3 regions of the Mesorhizobium sp. M8A.F.Ca.ET.057.01.1.1 genome follow, and region 1 is predicted to be linked to each of the others. Evidence: predicted binding sites of a transcription regulator. Region 1 holds the regulator's gene; each other region holds the start of a gene.
What was found. Region 1 encodes PhoB, which activates phosphate uptake and scavenging genes when phosphate is short. Its sites were predicted from a motif close to TGTCATNNANCTGTCAT; they were not measured.
Positions count from the first base shown of each region.

Region 2: the regulator PhoB is predicted to act here: its motif matches at 1,447-1,463, upstream of EJ077_RS19460 (RNA degradosome polyphosphate kinase).
Region 3: the regulator PhoB is predicted to act here: its motif matches at 2,114-2,130, upstream of EJ077_RS30340 (PhoX family protein).

Region 1 is NZ_CP034454.1:771,560-777,577, forward strand. It holds gene pstA (phosphate ABC transporter permease PstA) at 1-642, shown strand, start outside; gene pstB (phosphate ABC transporter ATP-binding protein PstB) at 639-1,442, shown strand; gene phoU (phosphate signaling complex protein PhoU) at 1,468-2,175, shown strand; gene phoB (phosphate regulon transcriptional regulator PhoB) at 2,194-2,883, shown strand; gene EJ077_RS03555 (ROK family protein) at 3,127-4,371, opposite strand; gene xylF (D-xylose ABC transporter substrate-binding protein) at 4,636-5,676, shown strand; gene EJ077_RS03565 (sugar ABC transporter permease) at 5,819-6,018, shown strand, end outside.
Region 2 is NZ_CP034454.1:4,076,650-4,082,667, reverse strand. It holds gene EJ077_RS19470 (FAD-dependent monooxygenase) at 1-1,094, opposite strand, end outside; gene EJ077_RS19465 (zinc-finger domain-containing protein) at 1,114-1,359, opposite strand; gene EJ077_RS19460 (RNA degradosome polyphosphate kinase) at 1,528-3,720, shown strand; gene ppx (exopolyphosphatase) at 3,720-5,255, shown strand; gene EJ077_RS19450 (DoxX family protein) at 5,273-5,677, opposite strand; gene EJ077_RS19445 (DoxX family protein) at 5,801-6,018, opposite strand, start outside.
Region 3 is NZ_CP034454.1:6,382,302-6,388,319, reverse strand. It holds gene EJ077_RS30340 (PhoX family protein) at 49-2,052, opposite strand; gene EJ077_RS30335 (hypothetical protein) at 2,328-2,804, shown strand; gene EJ077_RS30330 (response regulator) at 3,029-3,691, opposite strand; gene EJ077_RS30325 (sensor histidine kinase) at 3,688-5,079, opposite strand; gene EJ077_RS30320 (hypothetical protein) at 5,246-5,587, shown strand; gene EJ077_RS30315 (phosphatase PAP2 family protein) at 5,596-6,018, shown strand, end outside.

The DNA of each region.
Region 1 (6,018 bases):
TACGGCAGCGTGGTGATGACGATCATCGCCGTGATCGTCGGCACGCCGATCGGCGTGCTCGCCGGTACCTACATGGCCGAATACGGTCGCTTCTCCAAGCTTACCACCATCGTGCGCTTCATCAACGATATCCTGTTGTCGGCGCCATCGATCATCATCGGCCTGTTCGTCTACGAGTTGATGGTGCGGCCGATGGGACATTTCTCCGCCATTGCCGGCGCCGTTGCGCTTGCCATCCTGGTCATTCCGGTCGTGGTGCGCACCACCGAGGACATGCTCAACCTGGTGCCGAACGCGCTGCGTGAAGCCGGCACCGCGATCGGCGCGCCGCGCTGGGTGGTCATCAAATCGGTCGCTTACCGTGCAGCGCTTTCCGGCATTGTCACAGGCATATTGCTCGCCATCGCCCGCATCTCCGGCGAGACGGCGCCGCTGCTCTTCACCGCGCTCAACAACCAGTTCTGGTCGAGCAATCTCAACGCGCCGATGGCCAGCCTGCCTGTCACCATCTTCCAGTTCGCTCTCAGTCCCTATGAGGAATGGCAGCAACTGGCATGGACCGGCGCACTCATAATCACCCTGACGGTTCTCGGCCTGAGCATTTTCGCCCGCAGCCTTACCGGACGCAGAGAGGACAGATGAAACCGATGTTGTCCACCGAGTTGAACACGCCCGAAGTGGCCGTGGATAAGGCCAAGATCGAGGTCAAGAACCTCAACTTCTACTACGGCCAGTCGAAGGCGTTGAAGGATATCAGCCTGTCGCTGCCCGAGCGCAGCGTTACCGCCTTCATCGGCCCGTCGGGCTGCGGGAAGTCGACGTTGCTGCGCGTCTTCAACCGCATCTACGAGCTCTACCCGAAGCAGAGCGCCGACGGCCAGGTGCTGCTCGACGGCCAGAACATCCTCGACCGCTCGCAGGATCTCAACCTCCTGCGCACCAAGATCGGCATGGTGTTCCAGAAGCCGACGCCGTTCCCGATGTCGATCTACGAGAACATCGCTTTCGGCGTCCGTCTCTACGAGAAGATCAGCAAGTCCGAGATGGACGGCCGTGTCGAACAGGCGCTGAAGCGCGCGGCATTGTGGACCGAGGTCAAGGACAAGCTCAACGCCAGCGGCCTCAGCCTGTCGGGCGGCCAGCAGCAGCGTCTTTGCATCGCACGCACCGTGGCGGTGAAGCCGGAAGTCATCCTGCTCGACGAACCGGCCTCGGCGCTCGATCCGCTGTCGACCGCCAAGATCGAGGAACTGATCGACGAGCTGCAGGCCGACTACACGATCGTCATCGTCACCCACAACATGCAGCAGGCGGCGCGCGTGTCGCGCCAGACGGCTTTCATGTATCTGGGCGAACTGGTCGAATTCGACAAGACCGAGAAGATCTTCACGTCGCCTCGCGAGAAGCGCACGCAGGACTACATCACCGGCCGCTTCGGCTGATATCACGCATACGAGGACCAGGATCATGGCCGAACACACAGTCGCAGCCTTCGATGAGGATCTCGGACAGATCAGCAGGCTTATCAGCGACATGGGCGATCTCGCCGGCACGATGGTCGGCGGTGCCACCAAGGCTCTGCTGAATTCCGACAACGCGCTGGCACAGCGCGTCGTCTCCGACGACGCCATCATGGATGCGCGCCAGCGCGAACTCGACGACCGCGCCATCACCCTGATCGCCAAGCGCCAGCCGATGGCCGACGATCTGCGTCATGTCGTCGGCTCGATCCGCATGGCGGGCGACCTCGAGCGCATCGGCGACCTTGCCAAGAACATCGCCAAGCGTGTCGGTTCCGTCGGCCTCGCCGCCACGCCGCGCGACTTGTCGCACTCGATCGACTCCATGGCGCAGCTGGTGCTGATCCAGGTGCAGGGCGTGGTCGAGGAATATGCGGCCGGCGATGCCGCCGCCCTCGCCAAGCTCAGGAATGACGACGAACGCATCGACGTCAAATATACCTCGGTGTTCCGCGAACTGCTGACCTACATGATGGAGGATCCGCGCAACATCACGGCTTGCACGCATCTCTTGTTCTGCGCCAAGAATCTCGAACGCATCGGCGACCATGTGACCAACATCGCCGAGAATGCGTATTATGTGCTGACCGGAACGCAACTGCCCGCCAACCGTCCGAAGCAGGACGAGACGGCGATGTCGGCGCCGGCGGCTTGACGATAGGATGATCTGCCAATGATCGCGCCACGCATCATGGTGGTGGAGGACGAGGAGCCGCTCGGCGTGCTCCTCCGCTACAATCTGGAATCGGAAGGCTACCAGGTCGAGGTGGTGCCGCGCGGCGACGAAGCCGAGATCCGCCTCCAGGAGAACGTGCCCGACCTCCTGGTGCTCGACTGGATGGTGCCGGCTGTTTCCGGCATTGAACTCTGTCGGCGCCTGCGAATGCGGCCCGAGACCGAGAGGCTGCCGATCATCATGCTGACGGCGCGCGGCGAGGAGAGCGACCGCGTGCGCGGCCTCTCGACCGGCGCCGACGATTATCTGGTCAAGCCGTTCTCGACGCCGGAATTCATGGCCCGGGTCAAGGCGTTGCTGCGCCGCGCCAAGCCGGAAGTGCTGTCCAGCGTGCTCAAGGTCGGCGACATCGTGCTCGACCGTGAATCGCACCGGGTCTATCGCAAGAAGAGCGAAATCCGGCTCGGGCCGACCGAGTTCCGGCTGCTGGAATTCATGATGCGCCATCCCGGCCGGGTGTTCTCGCGCAGCCAGTTGCTCGACAATGTCTGGGGCGAGACGATCTATATCGACGAGCGCACGGTGGACGTGCATGTCGGCCGGCTGCGCAAGGCGGTCAACAATGGCCGCATGCCCGACGTCATCCGCACCATCCGCGGGGCTGGATACGCGATCAGGGAAGACTAGGTCGAGGGCGGCTACGCCCCTGACTTCGTCATCCACGGGCGGCGCAGACCCGAGGATCCATCCCGGGACCTCGACGCGTCGCCGCAGTGCGGAATTCTGCACCGTTGCACTCTACGATCGAGGTCCCGGCATGGATCCCAGGGTCTCCTCGACGCCGCTTCGCGGCTGCTCCGCCCAGGGATGACGACCTTGAGGGTGCTCGGCCAACCTCCAGCATTGGTGGTGATTCACCGGAGCGTTAGCTCAGGCGATGCTCTTCCCAGCACCGCCTCTCGCCTGCACGCCCGGCGCGAAAATCTCCTGGTCGACGAAGCTCAAGGCGCGCATGGCGCAGCCTTCGCGGATGAGCGGCAGTTCGTTCGGCTCGGTGTCGAAGGAAATCGATTCCGAATGCTGGCCGCCGGCGGTCTGGGCGATGGCCTCGCGCAAGGCCGGCTCGATCAGGTCGAAGGCGGCGGCACTGACGCCGACCATGGCGACCGGCGCCGGGTCGATCAGCGCAAACAGACTGCCCAGCCCATAGCCCAGCGCCTCGCCGGCCTTGCGATAGGCTTCGCGCTCCGGTCCGTCTTTCTCCCTTGCCGTAGCGGCGAGTGTCCGCATCTGCGCGTCGCTGACATCGGCGACCGGTTCGGCGTCCTCGCCAAGCTGCCTGGCATTACGCCAGATGGCATAGTTGCCGGCATAGGCCTCGACGCAGCCGCGCCGCCCGCAGCGGCAGAGCGCGCCGCCCGGGCGATGGATCATGTGGCCGAATTCGCCGCCCGATGAATGCGTGCCGGTGAACAGCTCGCCCTTCAGCACCAGGCCCATGCCAATGCCGTGCGAGAGCAGGATGGCGATGAAGTCGTCGCGGTACCGTTGGGGGTCGCGCCAGCGCAGCGCCACCGCCATCATGTTGCAGTCGTTCTCCATCGTGGCGGGGATGCCGAATTCGGCTTCGAGTATGTCGGCGAAGGCAATGTCTGTCTGTGGCGTGATCGGCGACCACAGCATGGCACGCGCCTTGGTGTCGGTGATGCCCTGGATCGCCAGCGCGATGCGGGCAACACTGCGGACATCGAGATCGGGGTCCTCGATGCGGCGGCGCACTATTGCCGTGCATTCGCCGATAAGCGCCTCGCGCGACATGGTCAGCGTGTCCAGCCGGCGCTGTTCCTCGGCGACCACCTGGCCGGCATAATCGATGACGGCGACGGATAGGAAATTCAGCGACAGCACCACGGTCATCACAGCCGCGGCCTCGGGGTTGAGGCCGAGGCCAACCTGCGGCCGGCCGCGTTTGAGTAAGCCGGCCTCGTTCGGCTTGCCTTCGGTCAGGATGCCCTCGCCGATCAGGTCGGCGGATATCGCCGATATGGTCGAGTGGCTGAGGCCGGTGCTGGCGGCGATCTCGGTGCGCGAGGGCTGACCCTCCCGACGCACCGCTGCAATCACCATTGCGCGGTTGCGCCGGCGCAGATCGTCGTGGCGGATTCCCACCGACATGCTTTTCCTCCCGGTTGCCGCGGTTCTTGATCCCCCTCGAATACCTCCGGCAACAGGGTCAAATACTGGCAGAAGCGGCTGGCGCTGTCATTTATTTATTGCGAGGCTCGAAAAAAAGTTTCCAGCACCTCAAAATCCATCAGAATCGATGTTGACAGTGTTCCGGCGATGGACCAGTGTTTTTTCGAGGCTCGAAAAAATAGAGCCTTTGTGCCGGCCTTCGGGCCAGTTTGGTCGCGCCATACGCGGCGCAGGGAGGATATCATGAAGAGATTCACAGCCGCCATCCTGGCGGGTGTCGCCATGTCGCTGACGCTGGGGTCGGTCGCGCAGGCAAAGGACAAGGTCATCGGCGTTTCCTGGTCCAATTTCCAGGAAGAGCGCTGGAAGACCGACGAGGCCGCCATGAAGAAGGCAATCGAGGCCGCGGGCGACAAGTACATTTCCGCCGATGCGCAGTCCAATCCCGGCAAGCAGCTGACCGATGTCGAGAGCCTGATTTCGCAGGGCGCCAATTCGCTGATCATCCTGGCGCAGGATGCTTCGGCGATCGGTCCGGCTGTGCAGAAGGCGCTCGACGAGGGCATTCCGGTCGTCGGCTATGACCGCCTGATCGAGAACAAGGACGTCTTCTACCTGACCTTCGACAACAAGGAAGTCGGCCGCATGCAGGCCCGCGAAGTGTTCAAGGTGAAGCCTGAAGGCAACTACGTCTTCATCAAGGGCTCGGGTGCCGACCCGAATGCCGACTTCCTGTTCTCGGGCTCGATGGAAGTGCTGAAGGAAGCCATCGACTCGGGCAAGATCAAGAATGTCGGCGAGGCCTATACGGACGGCTGGCTGCCCGCCAACGCCCAGAAGAACATGGAGCAGTTCCTCACCGCCAATGACAACAAGGTCGACGCGGTGGTCGCGGCCAATGACGGCACCGCCGGCGGCGTCGTCGCGGCGCTGACGGCGCAGGGGCTCGCCGGCACCGTGCCAGTCTCTGGCCAGGACGGCGACCACGCAGCGCTCAACCGCATCGCGCTCGGCACCCAGACCGTGTCGGTGTGGAAGGACGCGCGTGAACTCGGCAAGAACGCCGCCGAGATCGCCTCGCAGCTCGCCGACGGCAAGAAGATGACCGACATCGCCGGCGTGAAGGATTTCACGACGCCTGGCGGCAACACCGTCAAGTCGCTGTTCCTGACCCCGGTCGCCATCACCAAGGATAATCTCAACCTCGTCATCGACGCCGGCTGGATCAAGAAGGACGAAGTCTGCGCGGGCGTTGCCGCCGGCAGCGTCGCGGCCTGCAACTGAGTTTGACCGCTTGAAGAAATGAAGGCGCCGCGGCCCAAAGCCGCGGCGTTTTCTCAAAAAGATTTGTGTTTCCGCATCGCGCGGATAGCTTCTAGGCTGGCTTCGGCATCCGCTTCAGACGGCCAGCCGGTTGGAGGAAATCATGACCGATACCACGTCCAACCCGCAGGCCGACACCGCGCGCGCCTCGGAACTCGGCGCAGTCGCCCGGTTCCTGAAGGCGACCGAGATAGACACCCGCATGCTTGGCATGATCGGCGCCCTGCTGCTGATCTGGGTCGCGCTGCATGTGATTTCGAGCCTGCGTCTTGGCGTCAATCCGCTCGATTTCGACAGCCGCAC
Region 2 (6,018 bases), 3.3 Mb from region 1:
CCGCGTCGGGCGACCTGCACGACACGCGGTCGCCGCGACTGCTCCCAAACTGCAAGGGCGGCCAAGGGGTCGGCGGGGAAGTCGGCAACGGCATCCGCGAGCATCGCCGCATCCTCGACCGCCATGGCGGCACCTTGCGCCGCGAACGGCGTCATCGCATGCGCAGCATCGCCGATCAGCGCTATGCCACCGGTCGTCCAAGGCTGTTTGCTCTCGACCGTATGGATCGGCCACGCCGTCCACGGGCCGGCTTCCTCGATCAGACGGGCGAGTGCTGCCGCTGTACCGCGCATGGCACCGGTCAAGATCCTAGTGTCGGCGTTCCCGGACCAGCCCTCGGCAATGCGTTCGCCCTTGGTGAAGGCGACAAGATTGAAGGCCGCACCTTTGCTGACGGGATAGGCGACCATATGGAAGCCGGGATGCAGGAAGGTGGTGACGCAATTGGTTGCGCCGATCGCGGCAAAGGCTTGTCCGGCAGCGCTGTCGGCAGGAACAGTGGCACGCCAGGCCAGCTCGCCCGAAAAGCGACTTCTCGGCGATGCCACCCCCTTGGTTGTGTCGACAAGCGCGCGCACGGATGACCAGACGCCATCGGCGCCGACCAGCAGGGAGCCCTCGGTCTCGATTGTCTTGCCTTCCATCTCGGCAGTCGCGGTAATGCCACGACCGCCTTTGACAACGCTGCCGATGCGCGCACCGGTGGTCACGAGAATGTTCGGCATCTCGGCGACGCGCGCCGTCAGCGCGTTCTGCAGGTCAGCCCTGTGGGCGACGAGATAGGGCGCCTGCCAGCGGGCTTCGGCGGCTTGTCCGAGCGGCACGCGCGCCAGTTCGCGCAGCGTCGCGGCGTCCTTCAGCACCACCGCCTCGGGCCTCACCGCTGCCGGCAGCAGCCGGTCGAGCACGCCGAGTGGGCGCAGGATGCGTGTCGCGTTGGGAGAAAGCTGGAGGCCGGCGCCCGCCGCTTCCAGGCGCCGCGCCTGTTCGAACACTTGCACGGGGTAGCCGCGTTCGGCGAACGCAAGTGCCGCGGTCAGCCCGGCAATGCCGGCCCCGGCGATGACGATCTGCCGGGAGCGCGCGTCGTCCATCGGGTCTGTCGCGAGAGAGTCAGGCGGCCTGGTCGATGTAGAGGCAGCCCGCCGGCAGGGTTTCCGTCGCCTTCAGCTTCGGCGAATAGCGGTAGAGGGTCGAGCAGTAGGGGCAGACTTTCTCATTGTCGTCGCCCATGTCGAGAAACACATGCGGATGATCGAAAGGCGGGTTGGCGCCCGTGCACATGAATTCCTTGACCCCGATGTCGATCGCCGGATGACCCGCATCGTTCTGGAAATGGGGAATGGAACCGCCTGCCATCGTCGTCTCCTTAACGCAGTCTCTTCTGCATCTGGATCATATCAAGCCTCTTTGCAAGTTCGATGAAATCAAACTGTCGCAAAAGCCTGTCAGAGAACTGTCGCAAAAGCCTGCCACAGGATAAGTTAAGCCGGTTAACCGGCCAAGGCGGGCGGAAGAGCAGGAATCATGAACGAATTGAAGCCGGTACAGAGCGAATTCAACAACGTCGCGGCAGCGAGCCCGGAAGGCAATCCGGACCGTTTCGTCAACCGCGAGTTCTCCTGGCTGCAGTTCAATCGCCGCGTTCTCGAGGAATCGCTGAACACCCATCACCCGCTGCTGGAGCGCGTCCGCTTCCTGTCGATCTCGGCCGCCAATCTCGACGAGTTCTTCATGGTGCGCGTCGCCGGCCTTGCAGGCCAGGTGCGCGAGGGCATCGTGCTGAAGAGCCCGGACGGACGCACCCCCGAACAGCAGCTCGAACAATTGCTGCGTGAAGTCGAGCGGCTGCAGGAGGACCAGCAGAAGAGCCTTTCGGCACTCACGGTTCTGCTCAACAAGGAAGGCATCGAGAGCATCACCCGCGATGCGCTGACCAAGGACGAAAAGGCCTGGCTGGAAGAGCATTTCCAAGACCAGGTGTTTCCGGTGCTCACCCCGCTGTCGATCGACCCGGCGCATCCGTTCCCGTTCATTCCCAATCTCGGCTTCTCCATGGCGTTGCAGCTTCGCCACCGCAAGAATGGCGAGGAGATGAGCGCATTGCTGCGCCTGCCGGTGGCGCTGAAGCGCTTTATCCGCCTTCCGGATCGCAGGAACCATGTCCGCTTCATTCCGCTGGAGGAGGCGGTCGGCCTTTACATCGGCAATCTGTTCCCCGGCTATGAGGTCAAGGGCTCGGGCACGTTCCGCATCATCCGCGACAGCGATATCGAGGTCGAGGAAGAATCGGAAGATCTCGTGCGGCTGTTCGAAACGGCGCTGAAGCGTCGTCGCCGCGGTTCGGTTATCCGCATCGAGTTCGACATGCTGATGCCCGGGGAATTGCGCGATTTCGTCGCCGGCGAGCTTGGCGTCTCGTCGAGCCGCATCAGCGTGCTCACCGGGCCGCTGGCGCTCAGCCAGATCTCGGAGATCGTCTCCGTTCCCCGCGACGACCTGAAGTTCACGCCCTACAACCCACGCTTTCCCGAACGCATCCGCGAGCATGGCGGCGACTGTTTTGCCGCCATCCGCGAGAAGGACATCGTCGTTCATCACCCCTACGAGTCGTTCGACGTGGTGGTGCAGTTCCTTCGCCAGGCAATGGCCGACCCCGAAGTGGTGGCGATCAAGCAGACGCTCTATCGCACCTCCAACGACAGCCCGATCGTGCGTGCGCTGGTCGACGCTGCCGAGGCTGGCAAGTCGGTGACGGCGCTGGTCGAGCTCAAGGCGCGTTTCGACGAGGAAGCCAACATTCGCTGGGCTCGCGATCTTGAACGCGCCGGCGTGCAGGTCGTGTTCGGGTTCCTCGAACTCAAGACCCATGCCAAGATGTCGCTGGTGGTGCGGCGCGAGGACGGCAAGCTGCGCAACTACGTCCATCTCGGCACCGGCAACTACCATCCGGTGACGGCGCGCATCTACACCGACCTGTCCTTCTTCACCACCGATCCGACGATTGCCCGCGACGTCGCCCAGCTGTTCAATTTCATCACCGGCTATGCCGAGCCGACCGCCGAAATGCGACTGGCGATCTCGCCGTTCACGCTGAGGAACCGCATCCTCCAGCACATTTCAGCCGAGATTGCCCATGCGTTGGAGGGACGGCCGGCGCGCATCTGGATGAAGATGAACGCGCTCGTCGACCCCATCATCATCGATGCGCTCTACGATGCCAGCCGTGCCGGTGTGGAAATCGACCTCGTCGTGCGCGGCATATGCTGTCTGCGGCCGCAGGTGCCGGGCCTGTCGGAGAACATCAGGGTCAAGTCGATCGTTGGCCGGTTCCTCGAGCACAGCCGTATCTATTGCTTCGGCAACGGCCATGGCCTTCCCTCGGACGAGGCGATTGTCTACATCTCCTCGGCCGACCTGATGCCGCGCAATCTCGACCGCCGCGTCGAGACCATGGTGCCGATCACCAATCCAACTGTGCATGAACAGATTCTGGGCCAGATCATGCTGGGCAACATCATGGACAATCAGCAAAGTTTCGACGTATTGGCTGATGGAACCTCCCGGCGCGTGGTGCTGGAGGAGGGCGAGGAACCGTTCAACGCGCAGGAATATTTCATGACCAATCCGAGCCTGTCGGGACGGGGTGACGCGCTGAAATCGCATGCGCCCAAGCGAATCGCGCAGTTCAAGCGCCGCAAGAAGAACGCCACCACCTGATGCTGTCCAATTCCCAGGGCCGGCTGCAGGACCGCCGACCGCTGTCCATCATCGACATCGGATCCAATTCGATCCGTCTTGTCGTCTATGAGGGGCTGGCGCGTTCGCCGACCGTGCTGTTCAACGAAAAGATGCTGGCCGGCATCGGCCGGGGCATCGTGTCGACAGGGAAGCTCGACCCCGAAGGGGTGGCGCGCTCGATGGAGGAGTTTCGGCGTTTCCGCGCGCTATCCGATCAGGCCGGCGCCGAACACATGTACGTGCTGGCAACCGCCGCGGCCCGCGAGGCGATCAACGGTCCCGATTTCATCCATCGCGCCGAGGATGTGCTCAAGACCGAGATCCGCGTGCTCTCCGGTCGCCAGGAAGCGCATTATTCCGCGCTTGGCGTCATCTCCGGTTTTCATCCGGCCGACGGCATTGCCGGCGACCTTGGCGGCGGCAGCCTGGAACTGATCGACATCGATGGCGAGGCGATCGGCGACGGCATCACGCTGCCGCTCGGCGGCCTGCGCCTGCAGGACATGGCGAAGAACTCGCTCGTCCAGGCGCAGAAGATCGCGCGCCAGGAATTGGCCCGAGCCAAGCTCTTGAAGGGCGGGCAGGGCAGGACTTTCTACGCCGTCGGCGGCACCTGGCGAAACCTCGCCAGGCTGCACATGGAGATGAACAACTACCCGCTCGGCGTCATGCATCACTACGAGATATCGGCCGAAAGTGCTCAAACCTTCCTCAAGCAGGTGGCCAGGGGCGAGGTCGAAAAGGTGAGGGGTATCGAGGGCGTCTCCAAGAACCGCCGCTCGCTGCTGCCATACGGCGCGCTCGTGCTGCAGGAAATCATGACGGCGATGCAGCCGTCCAGGATCGTCGTTTCGGCGCAAGGCGTGCGCGAAGGCTTTCTCTATTCGCTGCTCGACGTTGCCGAGCAGAAGGCCGATCCGCTGATCTCGGCCGCCGAGGAGCTTGCGCTTTTGCGCTCGCGTTCGGTCCACCACTCGCATGATCTGGTCGAATGGACCGGCAAGGCCTTCAAGGCTTTCGGCATCGATGAGACGGAAGACGAAGCGCGCTATCGCCATGCCGCCTGCCTGCTCGCCGATATCGGCTGGCGCGCTCATCCGGAATATCGCGGCAAGCAGTCGCTCAACATCATCGCGCATGCGTCGTTCATCGGCGTCGATCATCCCGGCCGCGCCTATCTGGCGCTGACCAACGCCTACCGTCATGACGGCATCTTCAATGAATTGGTGGCGCCCGAAATCAAGGCGCTGGCGCCGCCGCGCCTGTTGGAGCGTGCGCGCGTGCTGGCGGCGATGATGCGCGTCGTCTATCTGCTGACGGCCGCGATGCCCGGCATCATGCCGAGGCTTAAATGGGAAAGCCGCGCGAACGGCGTGCTTGCGCTGGTGCTGCCGGCTTCGCTTTCCGATCTCTATGGCGAGCGGCCGGCCGGCCGGCTGGCGCAACTGGCCCGCATCACCAATCGCCGTCTGGTGCTGGCGGTCGAGGGTGGCCAGAGCGTGTCGGTCAAATAGTCAGGTCGCGTCGGCGCCTATGCGAAGCCCCGCCCGTCGGCCGACCATGCGCCGGCGCCGGCCATGGCAAGCGCGAGGAAACCGCCCGATATCGCGATATCCTTCATCAGCATCTGCTGGTGCAGAAAAGCGAGCGTCGCATCACCGGCGCCTTGGCCATAGTGGCCGATATAGCCGGCCGCAATGCAGAAGGCGGCCAGCAGCAGCGCCACGATCCGCGTCTGGAACCCGACGAGGATCAGCAGCCCCGCTATCAGCTCGAAAAGCCCGGTGCCCCAGGCGGCGAGCGACGGCAGCGGCAGGCCAAGACCGGAGAAATAGCTGGTGGTCCCGGCAATATTGGCGAGCGCCTGGAAGCCGGACGGCACGAACAGCACGGCAAACAGAAGCCGCGAAACCATAAGCAATGCATTGCGACCCATGGCACCCTCCCTTGCCGGCACAGTCACCGGCGACCATTGCAGTCTACGCCTGTGTTCACACAACGAAAAAGCGGCGCGGAAAATTCCGCGCCGCTTGTTTCGGGTCCTTGGGAGGGGGAAGCGTCAGCCGCGCTTGGCGTCGATCGAATAGGCGCCGGCACCCGAGGAGGCCAGCAGCAGGAAGCCGCCGGTGATGGCGAGGTTCTTGAGGAACTGGATCATTTGCATCTGGTCGGCCCAGCCGGTGTGGGCGACCAGCCCGGTTGCGATCGTGAAGATCGCGAGCACCCAGGCGGCGATCCTAGTCTGGAAACCGACGAGGACGGCCAAGCCGCCAAGCA
Region 3 (6,018 bases), 1.0 Mb from region 1:
GAGGGGCCGCGGATCGCCGAAGCCCCTCTCGTTTTGTCTCGCTCGACGTCAGACGCCGATCTTGCCGCCGCCCTGTTTGGTGATCGCCACGACTGCAGGCCGCACCGGCATGTCGGGCTTGAAATCGGGCCAGCGGGTCGACAGGTCCTCATAATAGGAAGGCCGGCCAAACGCGTCCCAGTCCTCACCGCCGTCGCCCGGATGCTGGACGGCGACGAAGGCGGTCTGATCGTCCGGCGTAAACAGCGGGCCGCACATCTCGGCGCCGATCGGCACCCGGAAGAACAGCTTCGAGGTCGCCCGCGCCGATCCTTCCGTGTCCACCGCCCACAGGCCATCGGTGCGGCCGGTGGCCTTCGGGCCCTGGCCGTCGGTGGCGACCCACAGGCGGCCGGCCGAATCGACCGCGCAATTGTCGGGCATGCCGAACCAGCCATTGGCCGTCGTCGCGGTGGAGAAGGTGGCGCCGACATCGGCCACCGCCGGATCGCCGCATTTCAGCAGCACTTCCCACTTGCCCTTTGTGGCGGCGAAATCGCCGCCGTCCTCGACGATCTCGATGATGTGGCCGAAGGCATTCCCGGGGCGCGGGTTGGCGGCGTCGACCTGATCGGCCTTGCGCTTGGAATTGTTGGTCAGCATGACATAGACCTTGCCGTTGCCGGCATTGGGCTGGATGTCTTCGGGCCGGTCCATCTTGGTGGCGCCAAGCAGGTCGGCGGCGCGGCGCGTCTCGATCAGCACGTCGGCCTGGCCGGCAAAACCGTTTTCCGCCGTCAGCGGACCCTGGCCGAACACGATCGGCATCCATTCGACCGAGCCGTCGTCGGCGAATTTGGCGACATGCAGCGTACCCTCGTCGAGCAGGTCCTTGTTGGCTGCGCGGTCGCCGGCATTGAACATGCCCTTGGTGACGAATTTGTAGACATAGTCGAAGCGCTCGTCGTCGCCGAGATAGAAGACGACGCGGCCGTCCTTGGCGACGATCGATTCGGCGCCCTCATGCTTGAAGCGGCCCATGGCGGTGCGCTTGCGCGGCACCGAATTCGGGTCGTTGACATCGACTTCGACGATCCAGCCGAAGCGGTTGGGCTCGTTCGGTTCCTTGGCGAGGTTGAAGCGGTCGTAATGCGCGCCCCATTCATAGGCCCCTTCCGGGATGCCGAGGCGCTTGTAGTTGGCGGCTTCCTTGTGGCCTTCCGGCAGCTCGCCGGAGAAATAGCCATGGATGTTCTCCTCGGCCATCACATAGGTGCCCCAGGGCGTGACGCCGCCGGCGCAGTTGTTGATCGTGCCGAAGACTTTCGTTCCGGACGGATCGGCATTGGTTTTGACGCGGTCATGGCCCGCGACCGGGCCGGACAGCGCCATCTCGGTGCTGGAGGTGATGCGGCGGTTGAGCTTGCCGTCACGCACAACCTGCCATTTGCCGCCGTCCTTGCGGATCTCGACGATGGTGCCGCCATGCGCGGCCATCTCGACATCCACCTGCTCCTTCGACAGCGGCGCCACCTCGGCCGCCTTCTTGCCGTCCTTCTCGACGATCTTGACGATGCCCGGGAACATCAGATGCGGGTTGGTGTATTCGTGGTTGACCACCAGCAGGCCATGTTCCGCCGAGCCATCGATCGCGATATAGCCGACATAGTCGTTGTTGTAGCCGAACTGCCTGGCCTGGGCTTGCGCCGACTGCTTGGTCGGATCGAATTCCGGCGAATCGGCAAACAGCGGATCGCCCCAGCGCAGCAACACATCGGCGTCGTAGCCCGGCGCGACATGGTGCTTGTCGTCGATGCCGGCCTCCAGCTCGTCGAACTTGAAGGCCGAACCTTCCGCTGCGCGGGCATCGTCGGCGGCGATCATCGCCAGCGGGCTGACGGTGGCGGCGATCGCCGAGACGGCAAGCGAACCCTTGAGGAAGCCCCGGCGCGAAAACCGCGCGGCGATGATCTCGCCCATCGTGCGGTTTTCGCTGGGATTGTTGGCCGGTCCTTCGTTTTCCTCGAGCAGGCTGGTGCGGAATCGGGCGTCGGGGGAGCGATGTTCGGTCATGAGAGCCTCTGGCTGGATTGGCTGGAGCTTGTTGCCTGATCGACCGCCTTACAGTCGGCTGATCACATTTTCGTGACACGGTATCCGCGCTGCCGCCCCCTCACGACACCGTTTTTCACGCCGGATATCGGACTTTAGTCCAATCTTGCGCATGCAAAGGTCCTGGAGGACAAACGCAACGGTCGGAGGTCGCTTCCGGTCACCACGTGTTTCGGCGATGTTGGTTGCACTGCAACGTTGGGGTGGGCGCGCCGGCTCAATCGACGGAGTTCAGGATGCACGGATCGATAACGGCCCGTTGTTGCCGGCTGGCTTTCGGATCGGCGGCGCTTCTGGCGCTGACCATCGCTCCCTATGGAATTGCCTTTCATGGCTTCGTGCCTGGAATCGAGGCCGCGACCGCACTCGCCGGCAAGGGTGGGGGTGGCAATGGCGGTGGCGGTGGGAATAGCGGCGGCGGCAACAATGGAAACGGCAACGGCGGCAACAACGGCAACGGCAACGGAAATGGCGCTGATAACGGTGGCGGCAATTCGGGGTCCGGCAAGGGCCAGGGCGGGAAGAGCAGCCATGTCAACGCCATCACCGGCGACGAGATCGACGTGGACGGCAACAAGATTACGGTTCAGCACCCCGACGGCATAACGGAAAAGATCGAGAACGGCCGTTTCAGGATGAAGGATGCGCTCGACCGCACGATCATCGACCGCCCGGCCACACCGGCCGATGTCACCCGCCTCAAGGCCCTCTGAACCTTGGCCTTCTGAAATCTCCGCCTTCTGAAATCTAGGCCTTGTGAAGCTGGTCAACAGGCAACGACCGGCTTCACACGTCACCTCCGCCGCCCCCGGCGGAGGTGACCTCGTTTTCGCGCTGTCTTCCAATGCTGCGATGACTTGGAGAACTCCAGGAAAAGCACGTAGCTTTCCCTGGCTGCGTTGCCGTAAGTCGGCGATTCCAACGACGCCGAACCGCTCTATGAGAAGTCCCTGTCGCGGTCGCGAAACTCGCGCATCATCAGGGCAGCCTCGGTGCGGTTTCGCACGCTGAGTTTCGACAGCACCCCCGTCATGTGGTGCTTGACGGTCTTCTCCTGCAGCTCCAGGCGCAAGGCAACTTCCTTGTTGCTCAGTCCTTCCGCCACCAGCCGCAGGATTTCGGTCTGTCGGCCGGTGAGTTGCCGCAGCCGGTCCGCCACGCCGTTGGTGGGCTGCAGGGACTGCACATCGGAAAGCAGCCGGGCCGACAACATCGGCGAAAGATAGCTTTCGCCGGCCGCCACGTTGCGCAGGATATCGGCAAGCGAGCGCGATCCGACTCCTTTGAGGATATAGCCGTGCACCCCCGCGTTCAGGGCCTTGGTCACGTCGGCATTGGCCTCCGAGACGGTCAGCATGACGATCTTCTGGGCGGGATGCTCGGCAAGGATGCTTGCAACCGCGGCCAGGCCGCCGCCGGGCATCGAAATGTCGAGCAGCAATATGTCGGGCTGCACGGTCGAGGCGATGCGTTCCGCGTCCTGCGCGGTAGCCCCCTCTCCGACCACTTCGAAGCCTCCGATCTCCGACAGGCTGCGTGTCACACCCTCGCGGAAGAGAGGATGGTCGTCGACAATGGCGATGCGAATGGCCCCCATCATGCTTGCTCCTCGACCGAAAGACGGATCATCAGTTTCGTGCCCTTCGGCCCCGTCAGGGTTTCGAACTGTCCGCCAATGCTTTCAACCCGCTCCCTGAGGCCAGCCAGCCCCAACCCTTCGGCCCGAGCCGGATCGAAGCCCGGCCCGCCATCCGAAACTTCGACGAAAAGCCGGCCATTCTTCATTCCCGCACGCACCGCCTGATCCTTGCCCCGCCCGTGGCGGTAGGCATTGTTCAGCCCCTCCTGCACGAATCGATAGATGCTGATCTTCTCAGAAGCGCCGGGTTCGGGCAAATGTTTGGGCAGCGTAAGCGTCACCGACGTGCCCGTCCGGTGCTCATGCTCCTCGACGGCCAGCCGCAGCACCTCCGCCGCCGCCGCCGTTTCTATCTGCGGCAGCACCAGGCCGGTGCAGATGCCGCGTATCTCGCGCATCGCGTCCTCCAGCGTCTTGCGGATCATGGCGACCTCGGTCGAGCGGCCTTCGCTGCCATGGCCGTCGCCGGTAAACACCGGACTGTCCATGCGCAGCGCCGCCAGGGCCACGAGCTGGGCCGGGCCGTCATGCAGGTCGGCGCCGATCCGGCGAAGGTACCTTTCGTTGAGCGCGGTCGCGCGGCGGGACGCCCGCTGCACGCGCTGCCGCAAGGCGCTGTTCTGCGTCACCAGGCCCTGCAGCTCCGACACCTGGCGGCGCAGCGCCCCGCGCTGGTCGTCGATGGTGCGGCTGGCGCGCAGGACGATGCCCGACAGAAGCAGGAATGCCGTCAAGGTGGTGCCGGCCACGACCAGCCAACTCGACAGCAGGGCGGAAGCCAGGGTGGCCTTGAAATCGCCGGCGAGCTCGTAGAATTCGGTGACGGCGACCACGTCGCCGGACCAGGGTTCGCGCACCGGATTGTAGATCTCGAGCAATGGCATACCCGCGGCCCGCTCCTTGTCTTCGTTCTCGTCGAACGTATCGAACTGGGCCACGACGCTACCCTGGAAGGCGGAACGCAGATTTTTGTTCAGGTCGAAGCGGCGGCCGATCAAATCAGCGTTCTTCGCGTAGAGCACCGTGCCGTCGCGGCGCCAGAGCCTGAACGATGCCAGGCGTTTGCCGAGCGCGCCCTGGCCGAGCGTCTCGTCGAGCGCCTGTTTGACGGATTCGCTGAGCTCCTCGCTCTTGCGCAGGTCGGGCAGCAACGGCGCAATCACACTGTCGACATAGAGCGCCGTCGTGGCGGCCGAATTGCGAATGACGCCGTCCCGGATCTGCGTCGTCACCCAAGTCCCCACGATCAGCATGACGACCAGCAGCCCAAAGCCGCCGGCAACGACGAATTGCAGGGCAAGGGAAAGCTCGCTCCAGCGCCGCGCCAAGTTCTGAAGAATACGAATCATGAGCCCCTGACGCCCTTCTATCGATATGGCGGGCGATTCCAGCACATTGAGCTTCAGTCTCGCCGTTGCCAAGGCCTTCGTTGCAACGACGTCGCTTGACGTCTCGGCGCGCTTCGGAAACATGGTCCGCGATATCAGGCGAAAGCCACTTCGAGGGGGACGGACGTTGAGTTTTTCGGGATTGTTGCAGCTGGGTTTTTCGACGGTGATCTTCCTGCTGGCGGCAACCGCCGCCAAGCAATGGGGACTGGCGCCGAGCCTGGGCAAGATCCTGCTGACGCTGGCGCTTTATTCGCTGGGCAATCTGATCATGCTGCGGCTGATCCGCGAGTTCGGCATGTCGGTGTCGTTCAGCCTTTCTGCGGTCATCCAGCTGGTCTCGGTCAATGTCGTGGCTCTGGTGTTCTTCGGCGAGCGCGTCAACGCGCTGCAGGCGACCGGCATCATGCTGGCGATCGCCGCCGTGGCGCTGATCACCGTTGGGCCCTATCTGCAAGGGCGGTTGTAACCGTGCCGATGAAAAGCGCTGCGAAAACTCTGCTCAACCGGGTCGAATTCCCGGTGCTGCTGGCCGGCCTGGTCATCGCCGGTGGGCTGTGGGCGTTCGAGGAATTGATGGAGGTGGCACGGGCCACTACGCCGCACGCCTTCGATACCGAAATCCTGCTTGCCTTCCGCCAGCCGGGCCAGCCCGGCGTTCCCATCGGTCCGTCATGGCTGGAAGGGGCGATGCGCGACATCACCAGTCTTGGCAGTACCAGCGTGCTGGTGCTGATCACCACGGCGACGATCATGTATCTGCTTTTGATCCGCAGGCGAGGCACCGCGCTTCTCGTCTTCGTTGCCGTGGCGGGCGGCCAGCTTCTGTCGAGCCTGCTGAAAGTCGGCGTCGACCGGCCACGCCCGGAACTGGTTTCGCATCTGGTCAACGAGACCTCG